Regions from separate parts of the Kitasatospora sp. NPDC087314 genome, predicted to be linked through region 1. Evidence: riboswitches for the same ligand, from Rfam matches in the RefSeq annotation. Region 1 holds a riboswitch; the other holds the start of a gene.
The links. A riboswitch is a leader RNA that binds a small molecule or an ion and turns the genes downstream of it on or off. The one in region 1 is predicted to bind cyclic di-AMP.
Positions count from the first base shown of each region.

Region 1 (4,631 bases):
TCTGTCAGCCGTCATCTGTCACCTGTTCCTTGTCGCTCGCCCGTCGTCCTCAGACCCGGCCGGCGAAGTCCGGGGCCCAGTTGGCGACGGTCTGCAGGCGCACGCCCGAGCTCGGGTTGGCGGCCTCGACGTACTGGCCGCCGCCGATGTAGATCGCGACGTGGTAGACGCCGGAGTCCTTGCCGTTGTTGGACCAGAACAGCAGGTCGCCCGCCTGCAGGCTGTCCAGCGAGACGTGGGTGCTGGCGGCGGCCTGGTCGGCGGCGACGCGCGGGACGGAGACGCCCGCGGCACGCAGCGCGGCCTGGGTCAGACCGGAGCAGTCCCAGCCGCCGTTGCCGGTGCCGCCGTAGACGTAGGCCTGGCCGACCTTCGACTTGGCGAAGGTGACCGCGGCGGCCATGCTGCCGGTGGCGGTCTGGGCGGGAGCCTGAGTCTGCGCCTGGGCGGCCGGCTTCGAGGCCGGGGCCTGGCTCTGCGCGGCCGGCTTGGCGTTCACGGCACCGCCGTTGGAGGTCTGGCCGGACTTCTGCGAGCGGTCGAACCAGGTGAAGCCCGAGCCGGACTGGTCGGGCTGCGCCGACTGCTGGGCCGCCTGGCCGCCGTCCTTGAACGACAGGCGCTGGCCCGGGTAGATGGTGTCCGGCCCCTCGGTCAGGGTGCCGCGGTTGAGCTCGTACAGCCGCTGCCAGCCGCCCTGGACGTTGTTCTTGTCGGCGATCGAGGACAGCCAGTCGCCGGCGGCGACGGTGTAGTCCCCGCCCTGGGCCTGGGCGTTGCCCTGGGCCTGCGCCTGGTCCTGGGCCGGCGCGGCCGGCTTCGAAGCGGGCTTCGTGGCGGGGGCCTGGTCCTGCGCCGGCTTGGCGGCCGGGGCAGCGGGCTTGGTGGCCGGCTTGGCGGCGGTCGAGCCGGTGGTCGAACCGGCCGCGGTGTCGACGGACGCCGCGGCGCCGCCCTGGGTCAGGCCGGCCTGGACGGAGCACACCGGCCAGGCGCCCGGGCCCTGCGAGGCGAGCACCTTCTCGGCGACGGCGATCTGCTGGTCCTTGGTGGCCTGGTTGGCCTGCGGGGCGTACGCGGTGCCGCCGAAGGCGGCCCAGGTGCTGGAGGTGAACTGCAGGCCGCCGTAGAAGCCGTTGCCGGTGTTGATGCTCCAGTTGCCGCTGCTCTCGCACTGGGCGACCTTGTCCCAGGTGGCGACGGAGGCGGCGGAGGCGGTGCCGGAGGTGAGGCACGGGATGCTGAGGCCGACGCCCGCGACGCCGATGGCGGCGATCACGCGTCGGGTGCGGCTGGACAGACGGGTGCCGTTGGTGGGCAGCATGAAGACGCGGTCCTCTCCCACGCCTGCGAGGTGAGCTGTCGGATTCGGGCTGGAGTTGCCCGGCCGCGCTGTGGGCGCGGCTTCACCCCTAGCCCTGAACCGTTCCGAAGAGCGGTCCGGGGCGACTTACCTGTGGGTCCCCCGCTCCTGCCGTGATGCGTTTTCGCGCTGCCAGGACATCCGACGGCAGGACTCGGCGTCGCGGATGAACTGGGTCCGTGTGGCCACGAACGGGGAGCACGTTAAGCAGACTTAAGTTCAAACTGCAAATACCTGTGATGCACATCACGGTTTGGTGGGAGGTGACATTTTCACAGCCCATCGTGATCGTAAATGACCGTTTTCCGGCAACGTCGCTATGGGTGTACGCAACTGTCTGAGCTTCAGGGAGTGGGTGATGGCACGTCGGGTCGCATGAGGGCGTAGGCGCGGGGGAGGGGCGTGAGTGCGTCTCGACAGCCGGGAAGTGCACCAAGCGGGGGTGGGCAAATGTGAACAGAACGGACATCGCTCTCATTCGCCCCTTAACTCCCGTACGGGACAAGCTGAAAGGACCCGGAACGCTACCGTCCCGGGCCCTTTCGGTGCGCGTGGTGTCCGTTACTGGTCGGCAGGCCCCTCGGCGGCGGCGTGAGCCGCGTGGGCGGCGCGACCGGCGTGAGTGCCCTCGGCGGCCGCCGCCTCCGCCTCTGCGGCGGCCTCGGCCTCCGGGGAGGGTTCGGGCAGCGCGGCCAGGTAGGTGGAGGCGATCAGCTGGCCGACCGTCGGGTAGGCGCCCAGCGGCGCGGCGGACGGGCAGCCCGTCTCCTCGGCGGCCGCGGCGAGCAGCTCCGAGTCGGCCTCCGGCCCGATCACCAGCGGGGCCAGTGCCGGGCGCTGGGAGCCGGTCTCCTTGAGGTGGTTGACGGCCGCGGCGACCGAGCCGGGCACGTCGAGCGCGGCGGGGACGACCGGGACGGCCAGTCGGGCCGCCAGCAGGACGCCGGTGATGCCGGCCGCCGCGGCGGCGTCCTCGCCGCCGACGGTGGTGAGCACCACGCCGTCCGCGGCGGTCGCGATGGCGAACAGCCGGGCGCGGTCGGCCCGGGCCAGGCCGGCCTCGGACAGTCGCACGTGCACGGCCTCGGCGAGTAGCGGGTGCGGGCCGAGCACGTCGGTGACGGGGGCTCCGTACTCCGCGGCGAGGGCGTGAAGTTCGGTCAGGAATCCGTGCGGGCCGGGTACCAGCGGCACCAGGACCGGTGCGGGCAGGCCGGCCTCGGCGGCCATGGCCAGCAGTTCGGCGACGGTGTGCTCGTCACCGCCGGTGCTCTCGGCGCCGTTGCCGGGGAGGTAGCCGACGGCGGTCTGGACGCCGCCCTGCTCGCTGCGGACGATCGACAGCAGCTCCTCGACGACCGAGCGGGACTCGGGCCCGGCGGTCGCGGGCACGGCGAGCACCAGGGCCGGGGAGCCGGCCGGGATCTCGGGGCGCTCGGGGCGGCGGTGGCGCCCCCGCGCACGGGAGCCTGGAGTGCGGACGGGCAGTGGCGCGCCCGGGATGGCTGCGGTGCTCATGCCGGAGATCGTAGGACATCGGCCCGTCAGGCCTGCAGTCGGCTGCCGTTCGGGTTTCGCGTGGTCATGGCGCGTGTGCCGCACGTCCGGTGTGCCGGTCCGGTCGATTTACCCGTAATTCGGACATATCTCCCCCGAGTCTCGGATGGTCACCGCCAGTTGTCATGACGTGTCCGGCGGGGCGTCGAGTTGCGGCTGTGGCGCGTGAGATGTCTCACAGCTTGAGGTTCGCTTGACGGAGGGTCACAACGGTGCGACTTCCGGCGTCGGAAGATCAACATTCAGCGGGGAAACGCTCACGGCCGGTTATCGGAGGTCTGGCGATTCACTCGACTATGTCCGTTTACGTACCGTCAGGAGAAGGGTCCGTGAAGAGTTCGGGGCGGCGGATGACAGGCCTCGTGCACCTGCAATGTCCCGTGCTGATGCACGTGCACAGCGGCTATCATCACGTCAAGTGAGGCGTTGTGCCGGGCCGGTACGGGGCCGGTCCGTTCGTTCGGCGGGTGCCGGGGGCGCCGCGCTGGACGACCACTCCGGAGCTCTTCGGGAGATTTCTATGCACGACTCGCAGGACACGCACGACTCGTACGACACCTACAACGGGATGGCGGCCGCCGACCTCAAGGGGGTGGTCTGGCAGAAGAGCCTGCACAGCAACTCCCAGGGGAACTGCGTCGAGTTCGCGGCCCTGCCGGGGGGTGATGTGGCGATGCGCAACTCGCGCTTCCCGGAAGGTCCGGCGCTCATCTACACGCGGGCCGAGATCGCCGCCCTGCTGCTGGGGGCCAAGGACGGGGAGTTCGACCACCTGACGGTCTGACCGGCCGCCGTCTTCCATCGGGGGGCCGTCGTGGGTGCTGACACCGCGACGGCCTTTGTCTTTTCCGGTTCCGGTTCCGAACCCGGCTCTTCCGCGGCCGCTCCACGACCTCGCGGTCGACCCTGCGAGGGCGCCGCGAGTGGACCCGCGCGCCGTCCGGCGACTCGGCCGGACCCTGCGCCGCGGCCGGCCCGGCGGCCCGTCCGGTGGTTCGTCCTGCGGCTCGGCCGACAGGTGGCTCGGAAGGTGGTCCAGAGGTGTGTCCGGGGGCTGCCCCGGGAGTCGTCCGGGGAATCGTTCCGAGAGTCGCGCCGGGGCCTGTCGCGCACGTGCGCCCGGCCCGCCGGGTCCTGAGGAGCTCGGGGCGTGGTCCTCCCGGGGCCTTCCTCGGCCGGCCGCGCGCCGCCTGGCGCTAGGCCGAGCGCCGGTGCCGTCCACCGAGTTCGGAACCGGTGGCCGGCTCCGCCTCGAACAGGGCCCAGACCACCTTGCCGCTGCCCAGCGGGTGCCAGCCCCAGGAGCGGCTGAAGGACTCCACCAGGTGCAGTCCGCGGCCGGATTCGGCGACGAAGTCCGCCTCCCGGGCGACCGGACCGATGCTGCTCGGATCGCTCACCGCGCAGACCACCTGGGGAGAGCGGTGGACCAGGCTTATTCGGATCGGCAGTCGGCCTTCAGCGGTCGGCTGTATGGGAAAGTCGTACCCGCCCTGGGTGCCGCCCGCGGGGTCGGGCCGTGCGCCGATCGCATGCCGTAGTGCGTTGGTCACCAGTTCCGAGGCCACCAGCGCGACGTCGTCGAACAGCTCCATCAGGCCCCAGCGCTGAAGAGAGGTTCGGGCGAAGTCGCGCGCGGTTCTGACGGCTTCGAAGCGAGGAGCGAGCGTACAGGTGACCACATGGGGGTCAACCGCCAAAGCCGTACCGG
Region 1 is NZ_JBIUYE010000002.1:18,028-22,658, reverse strand. It holds gene ACIO5E_RS04010 (transglycosylase family protein) at 50-1,345, opposite strand; cyclic di-AMP (ydaO/yuaA leader) riboswitch at 1,332-1,494, opposite strand; gene ACIO5E_RS04005 (hypothetical protein) at 1,925-2,881, opposite strand; gene ACIO5E_RS04000 (DUF397 domain-containing protein) at 3,441-3,704, shown strand; gene ACIO5E_RS03995 (ATP-binding protein) at 4,117-4,631, opposite strand, start outside.

Region 2 (4,631 bases), 210 kb from region 1:
CACCACCACCGTCCACGCGTTGGTGGCCAACGGCGGCCCGGACACCACCGCCTCGCCGTTCACGGTTCTGGTCACGCTGCCGAACGGGGTGACGCCGGAGGGCCCGTACTTCCCGTCCGACTGCGAGGTGCTGCGGGATGGCCGCGAGGTGCGGTGCGTCTTCGGGCCCGGACTGCCCCCGCTGCGCACCGCGACCGCGCTCGTGCCGGTCCGGCTGGACCCGGGCCTGCCGGTCGGCCGGCTCGGTGGCGGCGCGGTCGCGGTGCACAGCCCGGACGATCGGAGCAAGGGCAACAACCGGCAGCCGTTCGACCTCACGGTGGTCGAGACGGCTGCCGGTTCCTGACCGGGCCCGGCCGGCGGTCACCGGTACGCGGTGGTTACCGGTACACGCGGACGTAGTCGGCGGCGAAGGTGATCGGGGCGGTCCCCTGCGGCGCGGGGTGGTACTGCCCCGCGCCGACCGACAGGTTGAGGATCAGGTACGCCGACCAGTTGGCGCCGACGCCCTTGCCGTCCGAGAAGACCTTGACGCCGTTGACGTACCAGTCCACCGAGGTGGCACCGTAGTACGTCCCGATGGTCACCCACTGGTCCTTCGCGATCGCGCTCGCATCGGCGTAGTACTTGGGGTTGCCGGGGTTGACGTGGTTGGTCAGCTCCAGCAGGTTCGGGTTGTCGGGGTGGTACTCGAAGGAGTCGACCTCCCCGTTGCCGTTCTTCCAGGTCCAGAGGGCCGGCCAGGCGCCGGAGCCGGACGGCAGCTTGACCCGGGTCTCGGCGTAGTCGCCGGTCTTGACCTGGAAGCCCTCGCTGGAGCCCTCGGTGGTCAGGAAGCCGGTGTTCCAGGCCTGCTTGCCGTTCTCCAACGTGCTGCCGCTCGGCGCGGCGGTGAAGGTGGCGACCCCGTTCGCGACGCTGACGTTGTTCTTGTTCAGCCAGTCGAGCTTGTTGTCGTCCGGGTTGTGGTTGCCGTACTTGTACGAGCTGGTCTTGTCGCCGACCCAGCGCGAACCCCAGCTGATCGGGCCGTTGAACTCGTCGGACCAGGTCAGCGACTTGCCGGCGACCGGGGAGCCCGGGGTGCTCGGCGACGGACTGGCCGTGGCGCTCGGGCTGCTCGTCGGGGAGGGCTTCGGGGTCGGAGTAGCGGTCGCGGTCGGAGCCGGGGTCGGGGTCGGGGTCGGCTTCGGGGTGGCGGTCACAGTCGGGGTCGGAGCCGGGGTCGGAGTTGAGGTCGGCTTCGGGGTGGCGGTCGCGGTCGCGGTCGGAGCCGGGGTCGGAGTTGAGGTCGGCTTCGGGGTGGCGGTCGCAGTCGGAACCGGGGCCGGGGCCGGGGTCGGGGCCGGGGTCGGGGTCGGCGCCGGGGCGTCGGATACCACGAGCTGCTGCGAGGGCAGGTTGTGCCAGGCCCCGCCGAGGTCCTGCCAGAAGCCGAACCGGGTGTACGTCCCGGCCGGCAGGGTGCGCGCGCCGCTGGTGAAGTTCAGGCCGCTCGGGCAGATCCGCGCGTTGGAGGCGTTGCCGGGGAAGTCGAGGTTGGCGCCGGACGCGTCTCGGACGCCCACGCCGACGGTCTTCGCGGTGAAGCAGGCCGAGGAGCGCAGGGTCAGCGAGGCGGTGGTGGCCTTGTTCGCGACCATGGTCGCCGGGGCCAGCCGATCCTGGGTGACGGTCGGAGCGGCGGCGGCCTGGGCACCGGCGACGGCCGGCAGGCCGAACAGTCCGGCGCCGGTGATGGCGAACGCTCCGGTGGCGGCGAGGGCGGCGCTGCGGCCCCGGTGGGAGGGACGGGCGTGACGCGGCGCGCGGCGACGGGCAGGCTGGTGCATGGGAGTGTCCTCTGCGACGCCTGCGAGGTGAGCTGTCGGATTCGGGCCGAGGTGGCCCGGCCGCCGGTGGAAGCGGCTTCACCCCTAGCCACGGCCCGCACGCGGGAGCGTACGGGCCGGGCGCTGACCTTGGTTCCCCCGCTCCCGTCCGCCGTGGTGCTCGATTGCCGACCGGCGGGTGGACAGGACTCGGCGTCCCGGCGGTGGAGTCCGCGAGAGCGGACGACCGTTGCAGGCTAGGCAAACCGTCCGTGAACGGACAACCCGGCCGGGCCGGTTGTCGCACAGCTCACAGTGGTGTCGATCAACGACGCTGTGTGGTGGATCAGTTGGGGTCGATCAAGGGATCAGTCGAGCCAGCCGTCGACCTGGCTCTCGGCCTCCGGCGCCCAGGCGAGTTCCAGGTGGTTGAGACCGGCGAGCAGCCGGGTGCCGCCGATCGTCGCGACACCGGTGGTGTCCAGGGCGCTCGCGGTGAACACGATGCCGTCGCTGGGCCCCCGGTTCTCGTTGAGCACGCCCGGGATGTCGGCCGACCCGCCCGCGAGCAGGTAGGTGCGCACCGACGCCGGCACTCCGGCCTGCTGCAGCGGCGCGATCAGCGACCCGGCGTCGATCGCCGCCTGGATGCCCTGGCCGGAGGTGTAGAAGCCCTGGCCGCCGTAGTAGGTGGTCCACCAGTCCTGGGAGGTACCGTCCACCCCGTACCGGCCGTCCCAGCGGGCGAGCAGCTGACGCTGTCCCGGGTAGCAGTCGTAGCCGCCGGTGGGCAACACGCCGAGGCAGGGCTGCGCGGTGTACGTGCCGTAGCAGGTCATGTACAGGTGCGGGGACGGCGCGTTGGCGGTGCCGCCGCAGGCCGGCCAGGCGGCCAGGTCGAAGGACCAGCCGTGCGCGTACACGTAGTCGAGCCCGCCGTTCGGCCCGCCTAGGGTGATCAGGCGGCGCACGTCGCCCGCGTACGCCCTCCCCCACGACGGGCGCACCGAGGACACGTACGCCCGGGCGGCGACCTCGCCCTTGCTCCACGCCACCACGTCCACCTGGGAGACCCCGAGCCGGGCCTGGATCAGCGCGACGGCGTCGCCGACGGTCTGCGCCTGGAGCAGGTTGTCGCCCTGTTTGTGGGCGAAGCCGATGGCGAACACCCGGTGGCCGGTGCCGGCGAGGTACTGGGCCAGGCCGGTGGACGGGCAGGCGGAGGCACCGCAGGTGCCGCTCTCGGCCGGGTTCGCCCAGGCGCGGTCGGCGTTGTCGTTGGCGCCGTGGACCAGCAGGACGGGGGTCTGGCGGCCGCCGGTGTCCCAGCCGGTCGCGGAGTACAGCAGGAAGCGGCCGGAGTAGGGCTCGCCGGTGCCGCCGAAGTACGTCCGGCGGGCGCCGTCCTGGTCGCCGCGACCGTCGGCCGGGTACTGCTCGGCGCGGAAGCCGGGGGTGGTGTCGAGGTAGCGCTCGACCTTGGCCCACCCGTTTCCGGGGGCGGGGAAGGTGGCTTCCAGGGCGAGGGGGGCGGCGGCGGCTTGGGCGGCGGCGGTCTGCGCGGTAACGGCTCGCGCGGTGGCGGCCGCTTGGGCGGTGGTGGGGGTGCCGAGCAGGAGGGCGGCGAGGGTGAGCAGGACGGCGGACAGCGCGGTGGGGGTGCGGCGCGGGGTGCCGGGTCTCGTGGGGGTGGCGCTCGTGGGGGTGCGTCTCATGGGGGTGGACGGTAGGACCGGCCCGCGGCGGGCGCCCAGATGCCGGTCACACACCCCGGAGGCCGGCACGGTGGCGGCCGGTGCCGTGGCGCACTGCCCACGGGCGCGCCCGCTCGGCTCACCGGGTCGGATAAATTGGAGGTCCGACATCTTCCGCAGTGCACAAGACCGCCGTGCACGGCCTCACGGAAACGAGGTACCGCCCCACCATGACCGCGCCCCTGCCCGCCTTCGCCGGCCGCACCTACCTCTTCCGGGCCGACAACGGCGCGGCCTTCCGCAATACCTACTCGGCCGACGGCCGGCGGCTGCGCTGGGAGGGTCTCGGCGAGTCGGCGGGCCAGTGGGAGGACGTGCTGCTGCACGTCGCCGAGGTGGCGCCGGAGATCTACTTCATCAGCTGGACGGAGCAGAGCGGGATCACCGTCAGCCACGTCATGGACCTCGGCCGGCTGACGGTGCGCGCCTTCTGGACGTACGAGGGCGAGGGCGGCCGGGTCGGCGAGTTGCACACCGGGACGCTGGAGCGGGTGGTCTGAGCCTCGCCGCTCCCGCGCCCCGGGGCTGGTCCCCCGCTGTCGGCCTTGTCTGCCCGTTGATCCGCTCGGATCCGCCAGATCCACTGGGTCCGCCGGGGCCGCTGGAACGGCTCGGGTCTGTTCAGACGGTCTGGTTCGGCACCTTGAGGTGCTGGGACAGCCACTCCAGCGAGGACGGCAGCAGGGCGCTCCAGGTCTCGAAGTTGTGGCCGCCGTTCTCCAGCATGCTGTAGGAGACCTTCATCGGGGCCTGCACCGCGTCGACGAAGGCCTCGGTGTCGTGCCGGTAGTTGCCGTCGCCCTTCTTGGTACCGGCCAGCAGCACGGACACCTTCGGCTGCGGCAGGTTCTTCAGCCGCCACATCAGGTTGGCCTCGTCGCGGCGCTGCTTGCTGCCGCCGAACAGGTCGCCCGTGGTCGGGTCGTCGGCGGCGTCGTAGTAGGCGGAGAGCGCGACGGCGGTCGGGAAGACGTCCGGGTGGCGCATGGCCAACTTGAGGGCGCAGTAGCCGCCGGTCGAGTTGCCCATGAAGGCCCAGGCCTGCGGGTCGGACGAGACCCGGAAG
Region 2 is NZ_JBIUYE010000002.1:224,920-229,550, forward strand. It holds gene ACIO5E_RS04850 (hypothetical protein) at 1-346, shown strand, start outside; gene ACIO5E_RS04855 (hypothetical protein) at 381-1,832, opposite strand; cyclic di-AMP (ydaO/yuaA leader) riboswitch at 1,835-2,001, opposite strand; gene ACIO5E_RS04860 (esterase/lipase family protein) at 2,180-3,526, opposite strand; gene ACIO5E_RS04865 (MoaF-related domain-containing protein) at 3,736-4,065, shown strand; gene ACIO5E_RS04870 (alpha/beta hydrolase) at 4,187-4,631, opposite strand, start outside.
Region 2: another riboswitch for cyclic di-AMP. It lies ahead of ACIO5E_RS04855 (hypothetical protein); the one in region 1 lies ahead of ACIO5E_RS04010 (transglycosylase family protein).